One region of the Erwinia wuhanensis genome, then DNA from elsewhere that is predicted to be linked to it. Evidence: predicted binding sites of a transcription regulator. Region 1 holds the regulator's gene; each other region holds the start of a gene.
The links. The regulator CRP, encoded in region 1, controls carbon source genes, mostly activating them, when cyclic AMP is high. The targets are predictions, from matches to a motif close to ATGTGANNNNNNTCACAT.

Region 1 (6,066 bases):
TCAGGCCGGAAACCAGGTTGACCAGCGCCATCGCAAAGCTGATAGCCATTACCGATCCCCGATAAGCCTCACCGCCCAGGCTGAAGCTGGCGACCGCGCCCAGCGCCATCAGCCAGGCTTTGGGATTGATCAGCTGTAGCAGGCCGCCCTGCCAGAACGGCATTGGCGCTGTGGGGAGAGTGCCGGTATCCAGCCGCTCATATTTCGCCGTGGCGATTTTCCACGCCAGCCACAGCAGATAGACGCTCCCGGCGATTTTCAACACCAGATGCAAAGCAGGATAAAGCAGGATCAGGCCGCCAATACCGAACGCGACCAGCAGCAGCATGACCTGCATCCCGATCATGATGCCGATCAGCAGCCACAGCGAACGCAGAAAACCAAAGTTGGCGCCCGAGGCGGTGAGTAACATATTATTAGGGCCTGGCGTGATCGCAGCGACCCACAAAAAACCCAGCATCGACAAAAACAGTTTCAGTTCCATATGAAACGGGCGCTCCTCACCCCACTTAACAACAAACTTATCGAAGCTAACAGTACGACAAGGATCCGGGAAGCCTTTTGAAGATGAATTTTGACGGGTCGCTGGAAAATACTTTTCGTCCACTGGCGGGCATGAGCAACGCGCATTTGCAAACCATCCTGCCGCGCCTGGTCCGTCGCCGTATCGCTTTGCAGCCGCACTGGCAGCGCCTGCCGCTGCCGGACAGTGATTTTGTCGATCTTGCCTGGAGCGAAGATCCGGCGCAGGCGAGCCACAAGCCGCGCGTGGTGCTTTTTCATGGCCTTGAGGGCAGCTTTCACAGCCCTTACGCGCACGGGCTTTTGCAGGCCTGTCGACAGCGCGGCTGGCTGGGCGTGGTGATGCATTTTCGCGGCTGCGGCGGCGAACCGAACCGTCTCGAGCGCATTTATCATTCGGGCGAAACCGAAGACGCCAGCTATTTTTTACGCTGGCTACGGGAAACCTGGGGAACGGTGGCGACCGCTGCCGTGGGCTTTTCGCTTGGCGGTAATATGCTGGGCTGCCTGATGGGCCAACAGGGCGACAGCTGTTTGCTGGATGCCGGCGTTATCGTTTCCGCGCCGCTGATGCTGGAACCCTGCAGCCAGCGGCTGGAGCAGGGATTCTCGCGTGTCTATCAGCGCTACCTGCTAAACTTGCTGAAGCAGAACGCCACCCGCAAACTGCACGCCTGGCCCGGCACGCTGCCTGTCGATCTGACGCAGCTTAAGGCGCTTAAGAGACTCAGGGAGTTTGACGACGCCATTACTGCCAGAGCGCACGGTTTTGTGGACGCGACGGATTACTATCGCCGCTGTAGCGCGCTGCCGCTGCTTTCCGGCGTGCGTAAACCTCTGCTGATTATTCATGCTAAAGACGATCCCTTTATGACCGACGAGGTCATTCCTGCAACCGAGAGGCTGCCCGATTGCGTAACGTATCAGCTGACGCAGCACGGCGGACATGTGGGATTCGTGGGGGGAACGCTGCGCAGGCCGCAAATGTGGCTGGAGCAGCGTATACCGCAATGGCTTTCAACCTGGCTGGACAACGATGATTATTCCCTGGAAAGAACTGGACCCGGACACGCTCGCTAACCTGATTGAAGCCTTCGTGCTGCGGGAAGGCACCGACTATGGCGAGCAGGAGCGCTCGCTGGAGCAAAAAGTCAATGACGTTCGTCGTCAGCTGACAAACGGCGAGGCGGTGCTGGTCTGGTCAGAGCTGCACGAGACGGTCAATATCATGCCTAAAGGCCAGATCCGTTAACGCCTCCCGCTGAGGGGGCAAAAGCCTATCGGCGACGCCGTGTTCTTCTTACCGCTTGGCTAGTCGGAAGACGGCGATCTCGTTTTCCTGACGGCTAAACCGCTGTTCGCGCTTGGCTTTATTGCATAACCTCTGCCGCGCGCTCACCCCTGGGCAGAAGATGACAGGCTATAGCAAAACGTGATAACAATGGCGGAATAACGTTCACAGGAAACTCGTTTATGTCCGCCATACATCCAGTGATTGCCGTGACCGGTTCCAGCGGCGCGGGCACCACCACCACCAGCCTGGCCTTCCGCAAAATTTTTCAGCAGCTGAACCTGCACGCGGCGGAAGTGGAAGGCGACAGCTTCCATCGCTATACCCGTCCCGAAATGGATATGGCAATCCGCAAAGCGCGCGATATGGGCCGCCATATCAGCTATTTCGGCCCGGAGGCCAACGATTTTTCGCTGCTGGAGCAAACCTTCGCGGAATATGGCCGCAGCGGCAGCGGCCAGTCCAGAAAATATCTGCACACCTATGACGAAGCGGTGCCCTGGAACCAGGTGCCCGGCACTTTTACGCCGTGGCAGCCGCTGCCGGAACCCACCGACGTGCTGTTTTACGAAGGGCTGCACGGCGGCGTGGTGACGCCGCAGAACAATGTCTCGCAGCATGTAGATCTGCTGGTGGGCGTGGTGCCTATCGTCAACCTGGAGTGGATCCAAAAAATGATCCGCGATACCAGCGAACGCGGTCATTCACGCGAGGCGGTGATGGATTCCGTGGTGCGCTCAATGGACGATTATATTAACTTCATTACGCCACAATTTTCCCGCACCCATATTAACTTCCAGCGTGTCCCTACCGTGGATACGTCCAACCCTTTTGCCGCGCGCGGCATTCCTTCGCTTGACGAGAGCTTTGTGGTTATCCATTTCCAGGCGCTGGAACAGATTGACTTCCCCTATCTGCTGGCGATGCTGCAAGGCTCTTTTATCTCCCATATCAACACGCTGGTGGTGCCGGGCGGCAAAATGGGCCTGGCAATGGAGCTGATTATGGGGCCGCTGGTCAAGCGCCTGATGGAAGGCAAAGCTATCAAGTAACGCCCATCTCATGGCTATGGGTAAGGGTCACGCCCTTACCCAGCATCAGCGCGACCGGGCAATATTTCCCGACCGCAAGGCTGACCGCGCGCGCCAGCGCCTTATCCGTCAGCCCGCTGCCGCTGACAATAAAATGCAGGTTGATGCGGGTAAACAGACGCGGCGGTTTCTCGCGCCGGGTTGACGTCAGCTTCACCTCGCAGTTCTCTACCGTGAAACGCCCTTTTTGCAGAATGGCAACCACTTCCGCCGCGCTACAGCCGCCTGCCGCCATCAGCAGCATTTCCATCGGGCTGGGCGCTTTATCGCCCGCGTTGCCGTCCATCACGATCTGATGGCCCGATGAGGATCCTCCCAAAAAGGTCAGCCCTTCCACCCATTTGACGCTCGCTTGCATAACAAACTCCTCTAATTCATTTAGTTAAGCCGCGGTCGGCTTAAGGCAACTAAAACAGCAGCGCGGCAGATTTCCCGCTATGCTGAAGCGAGACAACAGAAGACACCCATGCAAAGCTGTGCTACAAACAAGGCTGTATTTCGTCAGTACTCTACAGACCAGACGAAACGGGACGACATAACGAGCCCGGCACTCAACAGAGAGCCGAATAACTTTCCTGCATGGGAAGCGCTTGACTATTTCAACGCCTGTCAGGGAACTCTGCCCCTGTATTTAGGCACGATAACAACAGAGGATAACAGCGAATGGTTCTCGGCAAACCGCAAACAGACCCGACACTTGAATGGTTCCTGTCACATTGCCATATTCATAAGTATCCATCCAAAAGCACGCTGATCCACCAGGGTGAGAAAGCAGAAACCCTTTACTACATCGTCAAAGGCGCGGTAGCGGTGCTCATCAAGGATGAAGAAGGTAAAGAGATGATCCTGTCTTACCTTAACCAGGGCGATTTTATCGGCGAGCTTGGCCTGTTTGAAGAAGGCCAGGAGCGCAGCGCATGGGTGCGGGCAAAAACGGCCTGTGAAGTGGCGGAAATCTCCTATAAGAAGTTTCGCCAGCTGATCCAGGTCAACCCGGATATCCTGATGCGTCTCTCTTCACAGATGGCGCGCCGCCTGCAGGTTACCTCCGAGAAAGTGGGCAATTTAGCTTTCCTCGATGTGACAGGTCGCATCGCGCAAACGCTATTGAATCTGGCCAAACAGCCGGACGCTATGACCCACCCGGATGGGATGCAGATCAAAATTACCCGCCAGGAGATTGGCCAGATCGTCGGCTGCTCGCGCGAAACCGTCGGCCGTATTCTGAAGATGCTGGAAGATCAGAATCTGATCTCCGCACACGGTAAAACCATCGTGGTCTACGGTACACGCTAAACCGCTCTGATTGCATGGCGCAATGCCTTCGTTGCGCCTTTTCAGCGGGTACAAAGCAATGTGGCGCCGACTCATCTACCATCCCGAAGTTAACTACGCCCTGCGGCAGACGCTGGTGCTTTGCCTGCCCGTCGCCGTCGGCTGGCTGCTGGGCAATTTGCAAAACGGCCTGCTGTTCTCGCTGGTGCCGGCCTGCTGCAATATCGCCGGTCTGGATACGCCCCATAAACGCTTCTTTAAACGTCTGCTGATCGGCGGCGGCCTTTTCGCCTTCAGCAGCTTTCTGGTGCAGTATCTTGGCGACTATGCCGTTCCCCTGCCCATTATCCTGTTTTCCATGGCCATGCTGCTGGGCGTGACCGGCGAAATCAGCCCGCTGCATGGCAGACTGCTGCCCGGCGCGCTGATTGCCGGCATCTTTACCCTGAGCCTGGCCGGTCGGATGCCCATCTGGCAGCCGCCGTCGCTTTATATCCTGGGCACGGTCTGGTACGGCCTCTTTAACTGGTTCTGGTTCTGGCTGTGGAAAGAGCAGCCGATGCGGGAAACGCTCAGCCTGCTTTATCGCGAGCTGGCCGGCTACTGCGAGGCCAAATACAGCCTGCTGACGCAGCTTGCCGACCCGGAAAAAACGCTGCCGCCGCTGCTGGCTCGCCAGCAAAAAGCGGTCGACCTTATCAATACCTGCTATCAGCAAATGCACATGCTGGCCGCCAGCAACGATAATCACCATAAGCGGTTGACCCGCGCTTTTCAGGTTGCGCTGGATTTGCAGGAGCATATCGCCGTCAGCCTGCATCAGCCGGAAGAGGTGCAAAAACTGGTGGAGCAGAGCCATGCCGAGGCGGTGATCCGCTGGAACGCGCAGACCATTGCGGCCAGGCTGCGCGAGCTGGCGGACGATATTCTCTATCACCGTCTGCCGACACGTTTCAGCATGGATAAACAGCTGCAGGCGCTGGAAAAAATTGCCCGCCAGCATCCCGCCAACCCGGTCGGCAACTTTTGCGCCTGGCATTTCAGCCGTATCGCCCGCGTGCTGCGTACCCAGCGTCCGCTTTACCAGCGCGATCTGATGGCGGATCGTCAGAAACGACTGCCGCTGCTATCTGCCATCAGAAGCTATCTGTCGCTGAAATCCGCCGCGCTGCGCACCGCCGCCAGGTTTGCGGTTATGCTCGCTTTCGCCAGCACCCTGGCGCTCTCCTTTAATCTGCCCAAGCCTTACTGGCTGCTGATGACGGTGATGTTTGTCAGCCAGAACGGCTACAGCGCGACCAGGGTACGCATTCAGCACCGTGCGCTGGGCACGCTGGGCGGGCTGGTGGTGGCCGCGCTGACGCTACGCTTTCAGGTGCCGGAATCGGCTGTGCTGCTGGTGATGCTGACGCTGACGCTGGCGGGCTATCTGGTGATCCGCAAATATTACGGCCTGGCGACGATCGGCTTTACCGTGACGGCGGTATATTCGCTTCAGCTGCTGTCGCTGAACGGCGCCGACTTTCTGCTGCCGCGCCTGCTGGATACGCTGATGGGCTGCCTGATCGCCTTTGCCGGGATGATCTGGCTGTGGCCGCAGTGGCAAAGCGGCCTGCTGCGGCAGAATGCGCACGACGCGCTGGAAACCTATCAGGAAGCGCTCCAGAAACTGCTGGGGGACGAAGAGAGTCCGCAGAAGCTTGCCTGGCAGCGTATGCGCGTTAACCAGGCGCACAACGCGCTGTTTAACTCGCTGAACCAGGCGATGCAGGAGCCGGGTTTCGACGCCCGCTACCTGGCCGATATGAAGCTTTGGGTTACGCACAGTCAGTTTATCGTTGAGCATATCAACGCCATGACCATTTTAGCGCGTGAACATACCATGCT
Region 2 (6,066 bases), on a different contig from region 1:
GGATAGTAGTCAAAAGCCAGCACGCGCATATTAAAGCCGCTGGCGCGCAGCGCGACCTGCTTGCCGATATTGCCCAGGCCGACAATGCCCAGCGTTTTGCCATAGACGTCGGTGGCGAAAATACGCGGCCAGTTCCCGGCGCGCGTTTCCGTCACCGCCTGCGTCACCTGACGGGCAGCGTTGAGGATCAGCGCAAAGGCGAAGTCCGCCACGGCATGCTTGTTGGCGTCCGGCACGTTGGTAACGGTCACGCCGCGCGCCTTAGCCGCATCGAGATCGATGTTGTCCACGCCGACGCCGTGCTTGCAGACAATTTTCAGCTGCGGCGCCAGCGCCAGCAGCGCGTCGTCGACCTCGGTAAAGGCCACGATCATCGCCACCGTCTTGGCCAGATGCGGCATCAGCGCGTCCAGCGACGCGTCGGCGGGCAGCGTTATCAGCTCAAAGCCCTGCGCCTTCAGCGTGGCGATGGGCTGCGCGTCATATTTGGCAAACGAGGGCGAGGTACAGATCACTTTCATTTTGCTTGTCCTGGTCGAAGAGCGGGCGCGCCGCAAAATAAAGGGTCGACGAAGCGGGGCGCGGTCATTTTTGCCGCGTCGCCACGGTCGGGTTACCGGGTGTACTGATTAACAATCTGGCGAATACGCTGCTCTTCTTCGGCGCTGAAGCGCACGGCATAGCGGCTTTCGCCTACGTCATAGCCCATCAGCGCCACGGCTTTTTTCACCGCCGCTGGCGAGAAGGCGACGCTGTAAAGGTCGGTGCGCAGACCGGTCACGTTTTCCTGCGCGCGGCGCGACCCCTCGATATCGCCGTCGTTAAAACGCGCCCAGATGGCGTTGATCTCTTTCGGCGCGACGTTGGCCAGCCCGGAGATGCAGGCGGCGCAGCCGTCAACAAAGCCCTGATGGATCAGCGAGTCCGGGCCGTTCAGCACGCTGAAATTTTCCGTGCCCTGCGCCGCCTGCAAAAAGCCGCTCAGGCTCTCATAACTGCCCGCGCTGTCTTTGATGCCAACGATATTGGGATGCGCGGCCAGTTTGCGCACCGTCTGCGGCTGGAGCGTGTTGCCGGTGCGGGCCGGAATGTTATACAGAAAGACCGGCACCTCCAGCGCGTCGGCGACCGCCTCGTAATGGGCGATCAGCTCCTCCTGTTTTAGCGGCACGAAGTAAGGCGTGATAACCGAAACGGCATCCACGCCCAGTCTGGCGACCTGCTTGCCCAGGCGAATGGTTTCGCGGGTGGAGATTTCGCCCACGTGCGCCACCAGCGGCGCTTTGCCCGCGACTTCCTCCACGCAGGTGGCGGTGACCGCCAGCTTTTCCTGCTCGTTCAGCACAAAAAACTCGCCGTTGGTGCCGCCGCAAAAAATACCGTTGCCAGCGGCAAGCTGGCGCTGGATCTGCTGGCGCATCGCGTGCTCGCAGTAGTCGCCGTCAGCGGTAAAAGGGGTGACGATGGCGGTCAGTACGCCGGTGATTGTGTTCATCATGGCCTCATTATTCGGTTAGTGATTCAGGGTCGGAAACAGGGTCAGATAGACCTCGCGGACGTCGTCGGCGCTGACCGCACACGGCACGTTTTTCATCAGGCGCTGCACGTCCAGCGCGGCCTCGACCAGATAAGGCAGATGCTCAGCGTTGATGCCCAGCTCGTCCAGGCTGGCAGGCAGCTTCAGGCGCTTCACCAGCGCGGCGAAATAGTCAACCAGCGCCACGGACTTCGCTTCTTCGCTCAGCGAGGCGTCGGCGTCAGGCAGCAGGTCGTAAGCCTGGGCGAACTTACTGACCGCCGCAGGACGGACAAAACGCATACACGGTGCCAGCAAAATGGCGTTCGCCACGCCGTGCGGCAGGTGATATTTGCCTCCCAGCGGATAGGACATGGCGTGCACCAGGTGCGTACCGGCATGGGCGATGGCCGCGCCGCCGTAATACGATGCCCAGAGCATATCCAGACGCGCCGCCAGGTTATCCGGCTCCGCAATCGTCTTTTCCAGGCTGGCGAACAGCTTTTTCATGCCGATCAGCGCGTAGTTGTCGCTGACCGGATTGGCGACGGTGGCGGTGAAGCACTCAATCAGATGGCAAAGCGCATCGATGCCGGTGGAAGAGGCGATATGCGCGGGCATACTGGTGGTCAGTTCGGGCGCCAGCACCACGTAATCCGGCAGCATCACCGGCGAGATAATGCCGACCTTGGTTTCTTTCTCCGGGATAGCGAGGATCGCGTTTGGCGTGGCTTCGGAACCCGTGCCTGCGGTCGTTGGGATCAGCAGCGAGGCCGTGCGGCGCAGCGGTTTTTCACCGGCCAGCAGCGCTTCCAGCGAAGGCGCGTCCTCAACGCAGAGCACGGAAAGCAGTTTGGCGACGTCCAGCACGCTGCCGCCGCCGACGCCAGCCACCATATCCACCTTTTTCCCCGGCAGCGACGCCACTATCGCCGCCACGTCATGCTGGCTCGGCTCCGGCGGCACGCTGTCCACAATGCTCAGTGTCGCTCTGCTGCCAATCTGTTGGATCAGCGTTTGCACCGCCGGAATGCCGACAATGTTTTTATCCGTCACCAGCAGCACGTGCCGATGGTTTTGCAACAGATAGCCGATGTCGCTAAGCGCCTGGTAACCAGCAATCACGGTGCTGTTAATGGTCATAAGTCCTGTCCTGGCTGAGGGTGAATTGATTACATTTGGTCATTAACCTGCTCATTCGCGGCAGGCAGGAGGAATTTATAGGCCAAATTGATTTTGATTAATTTGAACTTGCTCACATATAATCAATTGTGATTGAATATAATCAATCCCAATGAAAACCGGCTTGTCGAACTTAGGGAGTGATGAAGATGCGCACAAAATGGAAGATGCCTGTGCTGGTGATTGCGGATGACTTTACCGGCGCGAACGATGCCGGGGTCGGGCTTGCCAACGTCGGCGCGCGGGTTCATGTGCTGTTTGATGCGGCCACACCCACCGTGGAACAGGCCGATGCCTGGGTCGTCAATACCGACAGCCGGGCGACCAGCGCGGAACAGGCCGCCCGGCGTACCGCTGCGGCAATAGCGGGCAGAAGGGATGTGGCCCGCGACGGCTGGCTGTTTAAAAAAATCGACTCGACGCTGCGCGGCAATCCCGGCGCGGAAATCGAAGCGGCTTTGCTGGCAGGCGATAAACGCGTGGCGCTGATAGCGCCAGCGGTGCCCGCGCTGGGCCGTACCACCGTAGAAGGCTGCTGCTATATCGATGGCCGCCTGCTGACGGAAACGGAATATGCCAGCGATCCTAAAACGCCGGTAAGCAGTGTCAGCATAGCGGCGCGCCTTGGCGAGCAAACCACGCTGCCGGTTGGCCTGATCCCGCTGTCGGCGCAGGCGGATCTGCGAGAGCGGATCGAAGCGGCTATTGCTGACGGCAAGCGGCTGATCGTGCTGGATGCGCAAACGGACGCCGATCTGCAACGCATCATGCAGGCGGCGGACGAGCTGGACGAGCGCCCTTTGCTGGTGGGCGCCGCCGGGCTGAGCGACGCGCTGGGCAGGCGGCTGACGAGGCTGGCGCCGGGCGGGACGGCAGGCTCGCGCGCTCCGGTAAAGGCCGGGCTGGCGGTTATAGGATCGATGAGTGAAGTCGCGCAGCGGCAGATAACGCAGCTGATGCAGCAAAAGGCAATCCGGCTGATCGATGTGGATATCAGTCAGCTTTTTAGCGGCGGCGCGCCGGGACAGCGCTGGCGACAGGCGGTGACGGAGGCGCTACAGCAGGGCCGACACTGCGTGATCCGCACCTGCCAGCAGGCGGAGCAGCGTCAGGCTATCGCCTCGCTGTGCGAACGGCTCGATCTCAGCCGCCAGCAGCTTGGCGAACAGATTTGCGCTTATCTGGCGGAACTGACCGCCGACGTGCTGCGCAACGTTACGCCTTCAGCGCTTTATCTCTCCGGCGGCGACGTGGCGATAGCGGTGGCGCGCGGGCTGGGCGCGCAGAGCTTTCAAATTTCAGGGCAGGTGGCGGGCTGCGTGCCTTACGGCCATCTGCTGCAAGGTAACGACAACCTGCTGGTGCTTACCAAGGCTGGCGGTTTTGGTGATGAAAACACCCTGGTAGAAGTTTTTCGTTTTATTGAGGAGAAGGCGAGTGAGTAAAATTATTGCGGTTACCATGGGCGATCCGGCGGGTATTGGCCCGGAAATAATCATCAAATCCCTGGCGGAGGGCGAGCTTTCCGGCGCGCCTGCGGTGGTAGTGGGCTGCGCCAGCACGCTGCGGCGAATTATGGCGATGGGCATTACGCCGCAGGCGGAGCTGCGGATCGTAAACAGCGTGGCCGAGGCGCATTTTGCGCCGGGCATTATTAACGTTATCGACGAGCCGCTGGCCGATCCTGATGCGTTAAAGCCCGGCGTGGTGCAGGTAGCCGCAGGCGATTTGGCCTACCGCTGCGTGAAGCGCGCAACCGAGCTGGCGCTGGCGGGCGAAGTGCAGGCTATCGCCACCGCGCCGCTGAACAAAGAGGCGCTGCATTCGGCGGGCCATCTCTATCCCGGCCATACCGAGCTGCTGGCGAAGCTGACCGACAGCAAAAACTACGCGATGGTGCTTTATACCGATCGCCTGAAGGTGATCCACGTCACCACGCATATCGCGCTGCGTAAGTTCCTGGATACGCTCAACCGCGAGCGGGTGGAGACGGTGATCGGCATGGCGGAAACCTTCCTCAGGCGCGTCGGCTATGATAAGCCGCGCATCGCGGTGGCGGGCGTTAATCCGCACGCGGGCGAAAACGGGCTGTTCGGCGACGAAGAGATCGCCATCGTCGGCCCGGCCATAGAAGCCATGAAAGCGCAGGGCGTCAACGCCTTCGGCCCGTGCCCGCCGGATACGGTGTTTTTGCAGTGCTATGAAGGCCAGTACGACATCGTGGTGGCGATGTACCACGATCAGGGGCATATTCCGCTTAAGCTGCTGGGCTTTTACGACGGCGTAAATATTACCGCTGGCCTGCCGTTTATCCGCACCTCGGCCGACCACGGCACGGCGTTTGATATTGCCTGGACAGGTAAAGCGAAGTCTGAGAGCATGGCGATTTCCATTCAGCTAGCGATGCAGCTTGCATAAGGACCTATGAAGGGACAAAGTCGCCTGGACCAGATCATGGACTATCTGAAAAGCCATAATCTGGTGACTGTCGATCAGCTGGTGGCGGCGATTTCCGCGTCGCCGGCTACGATCCGACGGGATCTGATCAAACTGGATCGGGAAGGGGTAATCAGCCGCACGCACGGCGGCGTTACCCTTAACCGCTTTATTCCCGCTCAGCCCACCACGCTGGAAAAAATGCAGCGTCATCTCACGGAAAAACAGGCTATCGCCCTGGCGGCGGCCAGCCTGGTGAAAGCCAACGACGCGGTGGTGCTGGATGCCGGGACGACCATGCTGGAACTGGCGCGTCAGCTGACGCATCTGCCGCTGCGGGTGATCACCGCCGACCTGCATATCGCGCTGTTTCTGTCGGAGTTCAGGCAGATTGAGGTGACGATTATCGGCGGGCGCATCGACGACTCCAGCCAGTCCTGCATTGGCGAGCACGGGCGCAGGCTGCTGCGGAATATCTACCCGGACGTCGCGTTTGTCAGCTGTAACTCGTGGAGCCTGGAGAAGGGCATTACCACGCCGACCGAAGAAAAAGCGGGGCTGAAAGAGGATTTGCTGATCAACGCGCGACGCAGGGTGCTGTTAGCGGACAGCAGCAAATATGGTTCCTGGTCGCTGTTCTGCGCCACGCCGCTGCAAAGCCTGACCGATATCATTACCGACGAGCTGCTGGGCGAGCAGGAAGTGAAGGCGCTGAGCGGGCAGCCGTTTACGCTGACGCTGGCGAAACCCTGAGCAAAACGGGCCGCCCGCAGGCCGCCCGTGGTAGAGACCAGCTTCTTACAGCGTTTTAAAGCCTACAGAAGGAATATTGCGGCCGTAGTAAATTTCCCGCATCTCTTTCCATAGCAGGTCGGTAATGCGCTTGTGCTCCTGCGGTGTCAGATCTTCCGGGCGGGTATTGAAAAGATAAT
Region 3 (6,066 bases), on a different contig from region 1:
TTTCCTGTTGTTCAACGCTAAGGTATAACTCGGTCCTGTTACAGGTAGACAGCACGACGCCGCCCTGTACCAGCGGCTGAGCAAGCAGGCTGTCGAGAGCCTGATCCAGCGTATCCGGCGAGAACGTCACGCGTTCGCGCAGAGCCACAGGAGCCGTTTTATGATTTATTCCGAGTGCCAGCAACGTCATGAGTCAGGTCTGGGAGATCCCACTGTTGATAGGGTTTTGTGAGGCGCATTCTACAAGATGCGCGAGATCAAGAAAAGCCACATTCGCCGTTCGCTGCGATTGATATAGCTATTCAGCACGAAACAGGACAAATTGAGTATTGACGCGGCCCCTGGCGGTCGATAGTTTGAACGGTTACTTTGCGCGTCAGCGCCTGAACGGAGTCTGAGGAGTCCCCATGTTTATGTCGAATCGCCGCCTGCTGCGGCTTCTTCCGCTTGCCAGCGTGCTGCTGGCTGCCTGTAGCGTTAATAAACCCCAGGGGCCAGGACAAAGCGTCACCTCGCCACAGTGGCAGCAGCATCAGCAGGCTGTCGAAAAAATCACCCAGTACCAGACGCGCGGCGCTTTTGCCTATCTGTCCGACAAGCAAAAGGTCTACGCCCGTTTCAACTGGCAGCAAACCGCGCCGGATCGCTATCGTCTGCTGCTGACCAACCCGCTGGGCAGCACCGAACTCCAGCTGGACGCACAGGGCAGCGTGGTACAGCTGGTCGACAATAAAGGCAAGCGCTATACCAGCAACGACGCCGAGAAGATGATTTCGCAGCTGACCGGTATGGATATTCCGCTCAACAGCCTGCGTCAGTGGATGATGGGCCTGCCGGGCGACTCAACCGACTATACGCTGGACGATAAATATCGCCTGCGTGAAGTCAACTACAGCCGTAACGGCCAGCAGTGGACGGTGACCTATCAGGCCTATGACAACAAGCAGCAGCCTGCCCTGCCGGCCAATATGGAGCTGCGCGAAGGCGATCAGCGCATCAAGCTGAAAATGGATGGCTGGACGGTAAAATGATGGCAGTCGCTAAGTCGGCGGTCGCTAAGTGGCCCGCGCCCGCTAAACTTAATTTATTCCTCTACATTACCGGCCGTCGTCCTGACGGCTATCATGAGCTGCAAACGCTGTTCCAGTTTCTGGATTATGGCGATACGTTAAGCATTCAGCCGGACAGCAGCGGACAGATTACGCTGCTGACGCCGGTCGACGGCGTGCCGGACGAAGAGAACCTGATCGTTCGCGCGGCCAGGCTGTTGCAGACGCGCGCCAGGCAGCAGGGCGTCCTGCCGGAAAACGCAGGCGCATCGATCGCTATAGAAAAACGGCTGCCGATGGGCGGCGGACTGGGCGGCGGCTCTTCGGACGCCGCTACCGTGCTGGTGGCGCTGAATCATTACTGGCGAACCGGCTTCAGTTTTGCCGAGCTGGCGGCGCTGGGCCTGCGGCTGGGCGCGGACGTGCCGGTCTTTGTGCATGGCTTTGCCGCCTTTGCTGAAGGCGTTGGCGAAACGCTGACGCCGGTTAACCCGGCAGAAAAATGGTATCTGGTGATCCACCCTGGCGTTCACATCTCGACGCCGGTGGTGTTTAACGATCCTGAACTGATCCGCAACACGCCGGTAAGGGAAATCAGCCAGTTATTAGCGGATAATTACCGCAATGATTGTGAGCCAGTAGTAAGAAAACGTTTTCGCGAGGTTGAACAGCTTGTTTCCTGGCTGCTAGAATACGCGCCGTCGCGCCTGACCGGAACCGGCGCTTGCGTGTTCGCTGAATTTGACACCGAGCCCGCTGCCCGTCAGGTGGCTGAGCTTGCTTTGAAAAAGTGGCAGGGCTTTGTTGCGCGAGGCGTTAACGTCTCGCCGCTGCACCGCTACCTTTCCGAGCAATAAGAGCCGCGGCGACCGCTTCACCCTGTTCCTGAAGCGGCGCGGCGCTCGATTACACCCGTATGGACCCGTCAGCGGTATACCGCCCAGTGCCGCTGACGCAGATGTTCATTCTCTGGACGCAAAGCCTGAGGTTCTTCTCGTGCCTGATATGAAGCTTTTTGCTGGTAACGCCACCCCGGAACTAGCACAACGTATTGCCAACCGCCTTTACACTAGCCTGGGCGACGCCGCCGTCGGTCGTTTCAGTGATGGTGAAGTGAGCGTACAAATCAATGAAAATGTACGCGGTGGTGATATTTTCATCATCCAGTCCACCTGTGCACCTACCAACGATAACCTGATGGAACTGGTTGTTATGGTGGATGCCCTGCGCCGCGCTTCCGCTGGTCGTATTACCGCTGTTATCCCCTATTTTGGCTATGCCCGTCAGGACCGTCGCGTGCGTTCTGCTCGTGTGCCTATCACGGCTAAAGTAGTCGCGGATTTCCTTTCCAGCGTCGGCGTTGACCGCGTTCTGACTGTGGATCTGCATGCTGAACAGATTCAGGGCTTCTTTGACGTCCCGGTTGATAACGTTTTCGGCAGCCCAATCCTGCTGGAAGACATGCTGCAGATCGGTCTGGAAAACCCTATTGTGGTTTCGCCGGACATCGGCGGCGTGGTGCGCGCCCGCGCAATCGCCAAGCTGCTGAACGATACCGATATGGCTATCATCGATAAGCGTCGTCCGCGCGCCAACGTTTCGCAGGTGATGCACATCATCGGTGACGTGGCAGGCCGCGACTGCGTGCTGGTTGATGACATGATTGATACCGGCGGCACGCTGTGTAAAGCCGCCGAGGCGCTGAAGGAGCGTGGCGCGAAGCGTGTCTTCGCTTACGCCACTCACCCTATTTTCTCCGGCAATGCCGTTGAAAACCTGCGTCATTCCGTAATTGACGAAGTGGTGGTTTGCGACACCATTCCGCTGCCGGAAGAGATCAAAGCCCTGCCGAACGTGCGTACGCTAACGCTCTCCGGCATGCTGGCGGAGGCTATTCGCCGTATCAGCAACGAAGAGTCTATCTCTGCGATGTTTGAGCACTAATCGGATAGCTGCGGCTAAACGAAAAGCGGGACAGATTATCTGTCCCGCTTTTTTTATGGCGTAGCCGGCTATCAGTGATGGCCGTGTCCCGAAGCGCGACGGCAGCGCTTGTCGCCATAGTGGCGCACCCAGTAGTAATGATCGGTGATTTTTTCGCGGCCGCTAAGGCGGGCGCCGACCAACCACATCAGCGCGCCGATAAAGATGGCGAAAATAGAGCCGTTAACCAGCATTTGCGGCAGCTGTAGCTGCGGCAGTTGATTCAGTACGGCATAGCCTATGCCGGTTACCATGACGGCCAGGCCGATCACCATCAGGGCGTTGCCGGTTAAATTAGCGTGTCTGCGTTTCATTTGTCACCTCCAGATGCCAGTGCATTCCTGTGCGGTTAGTGCCATAAGTTTATGCAATGGCTGGCGGATGCGTTGCGGGCCAGATCACATTTGTTGCTAAAAGTTTGACAAAACTTTACGCGCACTTCGCTGATTTTTCTATAGAAAACGCATTATCACCCTGATCAACTATTGTGATATAGCGCGCACTTTTGAGTTCTGTCGCCGCTCTTAGTACACTAGCGCCCTTCCCTGATGCAGCCTTTTAGGAAAACAGACAAGTGAGCAGCATTAAACTGATTGTCGGCCTTGCCAATCCCGGTGCGGAATATGCCGCCACGCGCCATAACGCGGGCGCCTGGTATGTGGATTTACTGGCTCAACGACACAATCAGTCGTTAAAAGAAGAGAGTAAGTTTTACGGCTACACGGCCCGGCTCAATATCGGTGGCGAAGACGTCAGGCTGCTGGTGCCGACGACCTTTATGAACCTGAGCGGCAAGGCCGTTGCGGCAATGGCCACCTTCTACCGTATCGCGCCGGAAGAGATCCTGGTAGCGCATGACGAGCTGGATCTGCCACCGGGCGTGGCAAAATTCAAACAGGGCGGCGGCCACGGCGGCCATAACGGCCTGAAAGATATTATCAGCAGGCTGGGCAATAACCTGAACTTCCACCGTCTGCGCATCGGTATCGGCCATCCGGGCGATCGCAACAAGGTCGTGGGTTTTGTCTTGGGCAAGCCGCAGGCGGCGGAACAGACGCTGATCGACAACGCCATTGACGAAGCGGCGCGCTGCACCGAGGTGTGGCTGAAGGAAGACAGGCTAAAGGCGATGAACCGGCTGCACAGTTTTAAAGGTTAAGCCAATTAAGGCTGGCTGATTGCTGATAAAAGCGCTCAACCAGCCGTCTGGATTAAGCAAAGAGCTTAAGCAGCGCTACGCCAGTCAGAACAAATACGGCCAGGCAGAGTAGTGCCCAAATAACCGAAAACCATGAGAAATCCATCCATTCCATTAACTTCCAGGGGCTGGCAAAGATTCGGCTCATTACTTTGCCGGGGCGGCGTATAAAAGGGATGCCTTGTGGCCATGCCGCCCAAAACACCATCGACAACACCAGTATCGCAAGCAGCATAACCAGCGCAACGCCGCCATGACCGGAAGCCGGCATAGTAACGATGGCGGCAAAAAACAGTCCGCCAAAAAATAGCTGGATCGCCATCAGCGAGAAAATAAATTCGGTAAAGAGAAACCACTTCACCCATTGCGGCCTGCTTTGAAGGCCCAGCATGACGGCGTCATTGATATACAGGTAAAACATCACTGTCAGAACAGCGATAGCGCTAACGGTCGTATTGATGCCCGACAGAGGGATAACCGCATTAAAGACCAACGCCCAGAACACCAGCAAAAAAATCCCCTGCCAGCTGAGCGCCGCGCGAGGTTGACTCAGGAACCGCAGCACAGGCTGATTTAGCCGTGGAACAATTTCAGGAAAATAATACCCCAACCTGTTTGCCTGTTGTGCAAGGAGCGTGAGCAGACCCGGTATCAGGCGTATCCAGAAAGGCACCTTTTCGCTATCGCTCTTTAGCAGGCGAATCGCTGCCCTGTTGAGCATCGTGCCGTGCTTCTCTTCTGCCTCCATCTCTTTCCATGCCCGGTTCACTTCAGTTTCGCGTAGTTGTTCATGCAGCGCCTCCTGAATGTGATACGGAATAATATGGCTGTAGTCGTACTCGTCCATTCCCCACCCCAACAGGCCGCTGACGCGTTCAAGCAGGCCTTCGGTCAAACCGGGGCTCTCTGCCAGCGCAGCCGCAAGCTGTCGATGGAAAAGCTGTTGCTGCTGCAGGCTCCCCGCTTTGAACACGCTCTCTGACAGGCGATTCATCATAATAATGCCTGTCATTTCTGTGTTTACCAGCTGATACGCCAGTTTATGCAGCTCCTTTTCGCTGTACAGCAAATCTGCTTCAGGAGGGACGGCTGTTTCTCCAACGGTAAAGCCGTTGGCGACTTCACCCTGTTGGATCAGAGGCTCAGGTTCGTGCTTCTCCTGTATCGGCAGTAAAATATCGGCAGTGTTGTCCTCGTGATCAACGATAATGTCAGCCTGCGCCCGTCGCTTTGCCTCATCGAATGCTTCACGCAGCTGCTGATAGCCTGCCGGATCGCTATCCGGTCGATGTTTTTTTAACTGGCGGGCATACGCACGGCGGATTTCCCCTTCATCACGCGTGGGTGACAGTTCCAGCGTCTGCCAGATGCTCATGGCAGGAGGCCCTCTTTGTACTGTTGTAAAAAGTGTTCGGCATCTTCTCTTGATGAGGCAATACGGCGAAGATCCTGACCCTCCAGCGCCTGTTCAAACGCGGTAGTCAGCCGATCCATCCATGCTCGCTCATCGCCAAGTAAGCGTTCATAAAGGCGCGAACAGCGAGCGAGCAGCTCACGATTTTCCGGTCGATCGCGAGGATGCTGTTTAATATCGGCCAGCTTTTGCAGGCTGGCGGCAATTTGCTCTTCGCTCATCTGCCCCGGCACCTTTTCTATCACCAGCCGTGCTATTACCGGACTGCCGTCATAGCGACACTCCACTTCCAGCAGGCCGTCCAGCGTGTAGGTGAACCGCACGTCAACGGTCAGTTCACCTGCCGGTCGAGGAGGAACATCAATACTCATTTCGCCGAGAAAAACGTTATCCTGAACCCTGCGCCCTTCTCCCTGATATAT
Region 4 (6,066 bases), on a different contig from region 1:
TCATTCTTGGCGCCGACGTCAATGCCTCGCGTTGGCTCGTCCAGCAGGATCACTTTCATCTCTTCCGACAGCCAGCGTCCCAGGATCGCCTTCTGCTGATTACCGCCGGAAAGATTCATGATTAGCTGGTCGGCGCCGGGCGTTTTAATATTCAGCGAGCGAATATGGCTGGCGGCGTTTTTACTTTCCCACTGGTTGTCGATCAGGCAGCCTGCGGTGAGGTTATTGCGCCGCGCGCTGATATTGATGTTGTCGCGCACGGAATGCACCGCGATGATGCCGTCCGCCTTGCGATCCTCCGGACAGAGCAGGATCCCGGCGCGGATAGCGTCGGACGGCTCACGAATGGTTAACGCTTTGCCGTCAAGCTGCACTTCGCCGCCGCTGATGCGCGTGCCGCCGAACAGCCCTTTCAGCAGTTCGCTGCGGCCCGCGCCCACCAGGCCAAACAGGCCGACGATTTCTCCCGCGCGCACCTCCAGCGAGATCGGCGTCCGCACGCCTTTGGCCTGCACGTTATCCAGCTTCAGGCGCACCTCGCCGGTTTTACGCGGCGCGTAGCCGTAAATATCGCCAATTTCGCGGCCAACCATTGCCTGCACCAGTTCATCATGGCTGGTGGCGCCGACATCCTGAAAGGTCCGCACGTAGCGGCCGTCTTTAAAGACGGTAATGGCGTCGCTGAGCGCGAAGATTTCTTCCATGCGGTGCGAAACATACAGCACCACTTTGCCCTCGTCGCGCAGCTGGCGGATCACGCGGAACAGCTGCTCGATTTCACGGGCGGAGAGCGAGCTGGTCGGCTCGTCAAAAGCGATGACTTTGGCATTCCTCGCCAGCGCCTTGGCGATTTCCACCATCTGCCACTGGCCAAGCGACAGCGACTTCAGCGGCGTATCGGGATCGATATCCATCCCTAAGTTTTTTAGCTGTAATCCCGCCTCGTAGCGCAGCAGCGAGCGGTTAACAAAGCCCGCGCGCTGCGGCAGCTGGCCCAGATAGATGTTCTCCGCTACCGACATTTCCGGCACCAGGTGCAGTTCCTGATAGATAATCGCCACGCCCGCGTTCAGCGCGTCGAGCGTGTTGGCAAAATTAACCGGCTGGCCTTTCAGGCGGATTTCGCCGCTGGACGGCTGATAGCTGCCGCTCAGGATCTTCAGCAGCGTCGATTTGCCCGCGCCGTTTTCGCCCATCAGGGCGTGCACCTGGCCCGCCGCACAGTCGAAGCTGATATCCGTCAGCGCCTTAACGCCGGGAAAGGTTTTGCCGATATTGTGAAAGCTCAGATACGGGGATGCCATGGTCATTCCTCGCTATAAGGTGCGCCGGGAGCCGCAGTGCGGCCCCCGTCCGATTACATCAGGCCTTTTTTAGCCAGCTCGGTTTTAAAGTTGTCGCGGGTAATCAGCACCACGTCGGTGACTTCGGTAAACTTCGGCGGCTCGGCGTCTTTGGTCACCCAGTCGTGGAGCATCTGAATGCTTTTATAACCGTGTACGTCCGGGCTTGGCAGCAGCGAACCGAAGAAACCCGTCGCCTTGCCTTTGGAGAGTTCGCTGATGGCGTCCACGCCGTTAATGCCGATGCCGATCACGTCCGGCGCCTTAAAGCCCTGGCCTTCGGTTGCGCGCACGCCGCCGAGGACGGTGTTGTCGTTCATGCCGACAATCAGCCAGTGTTTCACTTCCGGATGCTGCACCAGCAGCGAGTTGCCCGCGTCGAAAGCGCCGGGGATATCGTTGGATTTGGTCGGTACTTTATAAATCTGTGCTTCCGGGAAGCCTTCCGCCTTCAGCGCGTCCACTGACCCACTGGTGCGGCGACGTGCCGTATCCAGCTCGTCCGCCGTAATCGCCATGACGCCCGTTTCTTTCGCGTCCCAGCCGCGCTTTTTCATCTCCTTATAGAGTTCCTGCCCCTGACGCTCGCCAATTTTGGTTGCCGCCATCATCACCAGCGGCACCGTATCCATCGGTTTGCCTTTGGCTGTAACAAACTGATCGTCCACGGCAATCACTTTCAGATCGTAACTGCGGGCCTTCGCCACGATGGCGGAACCGAGTTTGGGATCGGGCGTGCAGATCACAAAGCCCTTCGCGCCGCTTGCGGCCAGGCTGTCGATAGCGTTCAGCGTTTTTTCACCATCGGGCACGGCGATTTTAATTACCTCAAAGCCTAAATCTTTGCCCGCCTTATCGGCGAACTTCCATTCGGTCTGAAACCAGGGTTCTTCCGGCTGCTTGACTAAAAAACCCAGCTTCATGGTGTCAGCGATAGCTGAATGTGACATAACGGCGGCGAGGCCAGCGATGGCTAACGCCTGAGTAAATTTGTGCATGAGGCTCTCCGGCTCAGTGCCCGCTTTTGGCGGTTTAATGTAAACGGTATCATTCGGTCCTGGCACGCTGTAACGCCAGCATATTCGGCATTAGCGCAGACGCCGATAAGCGCTAGTTGTAATGGTAAAGATGCGTAGAAAGGGAGAGCGCTATCACACCCTGAGCTTTTAGCTGTTTAATCCATATATTTAGCAAAATTAACACAAATCAAACATTTGAAGTCGGTCACAAAACGCTGCGCGACGACAGAAAAGTGCATATTTGCAGCGCCCTTTAGACTAACCGCCTGGCGCGCGATTTCTTAGGGTAGTCATATCGTATTCATTGACCGCCCGGAGAGAAAAATGCAGTTGGACGCCATCACAATCGGTCTGGACTTTGGCAGTGATTCCGTACGCGCGCTGGCAGTAGAGTGCGCAAGCGGTAAAGAGCTGCAAACCGGAGTCGTCGCCTATCCGCGCTGGCAGGCGGGTCTGTACAGCCAGAGCCGCATCAATCAGTTCCGTCATCATCCGCAGGACTATATCGACGCCTTTGAGCAGGCCATACATGACGTTGTCACTCAATTAACGCCCGCTCAACGCCAGAACATTGTGGGGATCGGTGTCGACTCCACCGGCTCCACGCCTGCGCCTATCGATCGCGATGGCAACGTGCTGGCGCTGCGCCCGGAATTCGCCGAAAACCCCAACGCCATGTTTGTGCTGTGGAAAGATCACACGGCCATTAAAGAAGCGGAAGAAATTACCGCGCTGTGCCACAGCGGGCGTTTCGAGGACTACGCGCGCTTTATTGGCGGCACCTACTCCTCAGAGTGGTTCTGGGCAAAAATCCTGCACGTCAGCCGTGAGGATAAAGCGGTGCGCGAGGCGGCGGTCGCCTGGGTGGAGCTGTGCGACTGGGTGCCCGCCCTGCTCAGCGGCACTACCGCGCCGGAAGCGATCCGCCGTGGACGCTGCGCCGCCGGGCATAAATCGCTTTGGCATCCTGCCTGGGGCGGCCTGCCGGGCGCGGATTTCTTTAACGCGTTGGATCCGCTGCTGACGGAGCATCTGGATACGCCGATGTTCAGCGAAACCTGGACGGCCGAACAGCCCGTTGGGCAGATTACGGCGGAATGGGCGACGCGGCTTGGCGTGCCGTCTGGCGTGATGATTTCCGGCGGCGAGTTCGACTGCCATATGGGCGCCGTTGGCGCAGGCGCCACGCCTTACACGCTGGTAAAAGTGATTGGCACCTCAACTTGCGACATCCTGATCGCTGATGTGGATCGCGTCGGTGAGCGCGCCATTGACGGCATCTGCGGCCAGGTTAACGGCAGCGTGGTGCCGAATATGATCGGCCTGGAAGCGGGCCAGTCGGCGTTTGGCGATATGTACGCCTGGTTCAGCCGCCTGCTCAGCTGGCCGTTAATTCAGGCCGCCGAAAAACACCCGCATCTTCAGGCGGAGCTGGCGGAGATACAGAAAAATCTGCTTAACGAATTAACTCAGGCCTGGGCTGCCGATCCACAGCTGGATCATCTGCCGGTGGTGCTGGACTGGTTTAACGGCCGCCGCACGCCTTTTGCCAATCAGCGCCTGAAAGGCGTCATTACCGATCTTAACCTGGGCACCGACGCGGCCACGCTGTTCGGCGGTTTTATCGCCGCCACCGCCTTTGGCGCACGCGCCATTATGGAATGTTTCGAGCGTCAGGATATTCCGGTAGAAAACATCCTGACCCTGGGCGGTATCGCCCGTAAATCCCCGGCCATTATGCAGGTCTGCTGCGATGTGATGAACCGACCGCTGGATATCGTCGCGTCGGACGAATGCTGTGCGCTGGGCGCGGCGATTTTTGCCGCCGTGGCCGCCGGCGTCTATCCCGACGTGCCTGCCGCCCAGCAGAAAATGGCCAGCCCAATTGCTACCACGCTGCAGCCCGACGCCAGCCGCGTCGATCGCTATCAGCAGCTTTATCAGCGTTACCTTCAATGGTGCGACGTGGCCGAACCCCTGTTCGCCCCGCGCCAGCTCAACAGTTAAGGAGAAAGTATGGCTCAGCTCAATGCGCTCAGCGTCTGGTTTGTTATCGGTACACAGCACCTTTACGGCAGTGAGACGCTGCGTCAGGTGGAGCATCATGCTCAGCAGGTGGTGGACGGGCTTAACCGCGACGGCAATCTGCCGTTTCGTCTTCAGCTCAAGCCGCTGGTGAAAAGCCCTGACGAGGCGCTGGCGCTCTGCCGCGAGGCGAACTATGCCGACGAGTGTTTAGGCATCATCACCTGGCTGCATACCTTTTCGCCCGCCAAAATGTGGATTGGCGGCCTGTCGGTGCTGAACAAGCCGCTGTTGCAGTTCCATACTCAGTTCAACGCGGAGATCCCGTGGGACAGCATGGATATGGACTTTATGAACCTGAACCAGACCGCGCACGGCGGCCGCGAGTTCGGCTTTATCGGCGCGCGGATGCGGTTGCCGCACAGCGTGATCACCGGCCACTGGCAGGATAAAACCGCCCAGGAGCGCATCGGCAAGTGGATGCGCGCCGCTGCCGCTAAGCAGGCCAGCTCGCAGCTTAAGGTCGCTCGCTTTGGCGACAATATGCGCGAAGTAGCGGTAACGGAAGGCGATAAGGTGGCGGCGCAGATCCAGTTCGGCTACTCGGTTAACGGCTGGGGCGTGGGCGACCTGGTGGAGGTGATTAACGGCGTCAGCGATGGCGACGTCAACGCGCTGATTGACGAATACGAGAGCCTGTATGACTTTACCCCAGCGGCGGCAGCCAACGGCGAGAAGCGACAGAACGTGCTGGATGCGGCCCGCATCGAGCTGGGGATCAAAAGCTTTTTGCAGGCCGAAGGCTGCATGGCGTTCACCACCAACTTCCAGACCCTGCACGGCATGACCCAGCTGCCGGGCCTGGCGGTACAGCGACTGATGGGCCAGGGCTACGGTTTTGCCGGCGAAGGCGACTGGAAAACCGCCGCGCTGCTGCACATCTTTAAAGTGATGGCGACAGGTCTGCCGGGCGGCACCTCCTTTATGGAGGATTACACCTATCACTTCTCGCCGGGCAACGAGCTGGTGCTGGGTTCGCATATGCTGGAAGTCTGCCCTTCCATCGCCAAAGAAAGCCGTCCGCTGATTGACGTGCAGTATCTGGGCATTGGCGGCAAGGCCGATCCGGCGCGCATGATTTTCTCCACGCCAGCCGGACGCGCGGTGAACGCCAGCGTGATCGATATGGGCGACCGCTTCCGCCTGCTGGTGAACGTCGTCGACGCCGTGGAACAGCCCAAGCCGCTGCCGAAACTGCCGGTAGCCCGCGCCCTGTGGCGCGCACAGCCTTCGCTGGCAACGGCCTCGGAAACCTGGATCCTCGGCGGCGGCGCGCACCATACCGTGTTCAGCCAGGCGCTGACGGTGGAGGATATGCGTCAGTACGGCGAAATGCACGGTATCGAGGTGCTGGTGATTGACGAAGAAACCACGCTGCACGGCTTTAAGGACGCGCTGCGCTGGAACGAGGCGTACTATCGGCTGAATCAGCGTTAAGCCTGCCGATCTGGCAAGCATATAAAGCCCCAACGGAGACGTCGGGGCTTTTATTTTATCTGTCGCCGGACGGGCTCCCCGCCGCTATCGGGCTGGCTGCTGGAGCATTTGGTGGATCAGCGCCTCCGTTTTTTCAAAAGAGGCGAACACCTGCTCGTCTGCTTTCTCTTTCTGATACTGGT

Region 2: the regulator CRP is predicted to act here: its motif matches at 2,760-2,777, upstream of QZH36_RS16800 (iron-containing alcohol dehydrogenase).
Region 3: the regulator CRP is predicted to act here: its motif matches at 3,419-3,436, upstream of pth (aminoacyl-tRNA hydrolase).
Region 4: the regulator CRP is predicted to act here: its motif matches at 2,556-2,573, upstream of QZH36_RS02975 (arabinose ABC transporter substrate-binding protein).

What each region holds. Positions count from the first base shown of each region.
Region 1 covers NZ_JAUJUH010000009.1:47,865-53,930, forward strand. Annotated here, with positions in the region: gene QZH36_RS19135 (LysE family translocator) at 1-484, opposite strand, end outside; gene QZH36_RS19140 (hydrolase) at 568-1,602, shown strand; gene QZH36_RS19145 (YheU family protein) at 1,559-1,774, shown strand; gene QZH36_RS19150 (phosphoribulokinase) at 1,996-2,865, shown strand; gene QZH36_RS19155 (OsmC family protein) at 2,858-3,262, opposite strand; gene crp (cAMP-activated global transcriptional regulator CRP) at 3,568-4,200, shown strand; gene QZH36_RS19165 (YccS/YhfK family putative transporter) at 4,259-6,066, shown strand, end outside.
Region 2 covers NZ_JAUJUH010000007.1:132,894-138,959, reverse strand. Annotated here, with positions in the region: gene QZH36_RS16810 (phosphoglycerate dehydrogenase) at 1-521, opposite strand, end outside; gene QZH36_RS16805 (dihydrodipicolinate synthase family protein) at 614-1,498, opposite strand; gene QZH36_RS16800 (iron-containing alcohol dehydrogenase) at 1,514-2,659, opposite strand; gene dtnK (D-threonate kinase) at 2,848-4,143, shown strand; gene QZH36_RS16790 (D-threonate 4-phosphate dehydrogenase) at 4,136-5,116, shown strand; gene QZH36_RS16785 (DeoR/GlpR family DNA-binding transcription regulator) at 5,123-5,887, shown strand; gene speD (adenosylmethionine decarboxylase) at 5,933-6,066, opposite strand, start outside.
Region 3 covers NZ_JAUJUH010000001.1:856,023-862,088, forward strand. Annotated here, with positions in the region: gene hemA (glutamyl-tRNA reductase) at 1-190, opposite strand, end outside; gene lolB (lipoprotein insertase outer membrane protein LolB) at 408-1,031, shown strand; gene ispE (4-(cytidine 5'-diphospho)-2-C-methyl-D-erythritol kinase) at 1,031-1,906, shown strand; gene prs (ribose-phosphate diphosphokinase) at 2,046-2,993, shown strand; gene ychH (stress-induced protein YchH) at 3,065-3,346, opposite strand; gene pth (aminoacyl-tRNA hydrolase) at 3,607-4,191, shown strand; gene QZH36_RS03920 (J domain-containing protein) at 4,244-5,299, opposite strand; gene QZH36_RS03925 (Hsp70 family protein) at 5,602-6,066, opposite strand, start outside.
Region 4 covers NZ_JAUJUH010000001.1:661,490-667,555, forward strand. Annotated here, with positions in the region: gene araG (L-arabinose ABC transporter ATP-binding protein AraG) at 1-1,310, opposite strand, end outside; gene QZH36_RS02975 (arabinose ABC transporter substrate-binding protein) at 1,358-2,341, opposite strand; gene QZH36_RS02980 (ribulokinase) at 2,687-4,369, shown strand; gene araA (L-arabinose isomerase) at 4,379-5,884, shown strand; gene QZH36_RS02990 (radical SAM protein) at 5,969-6,066, opposite strand, start outside.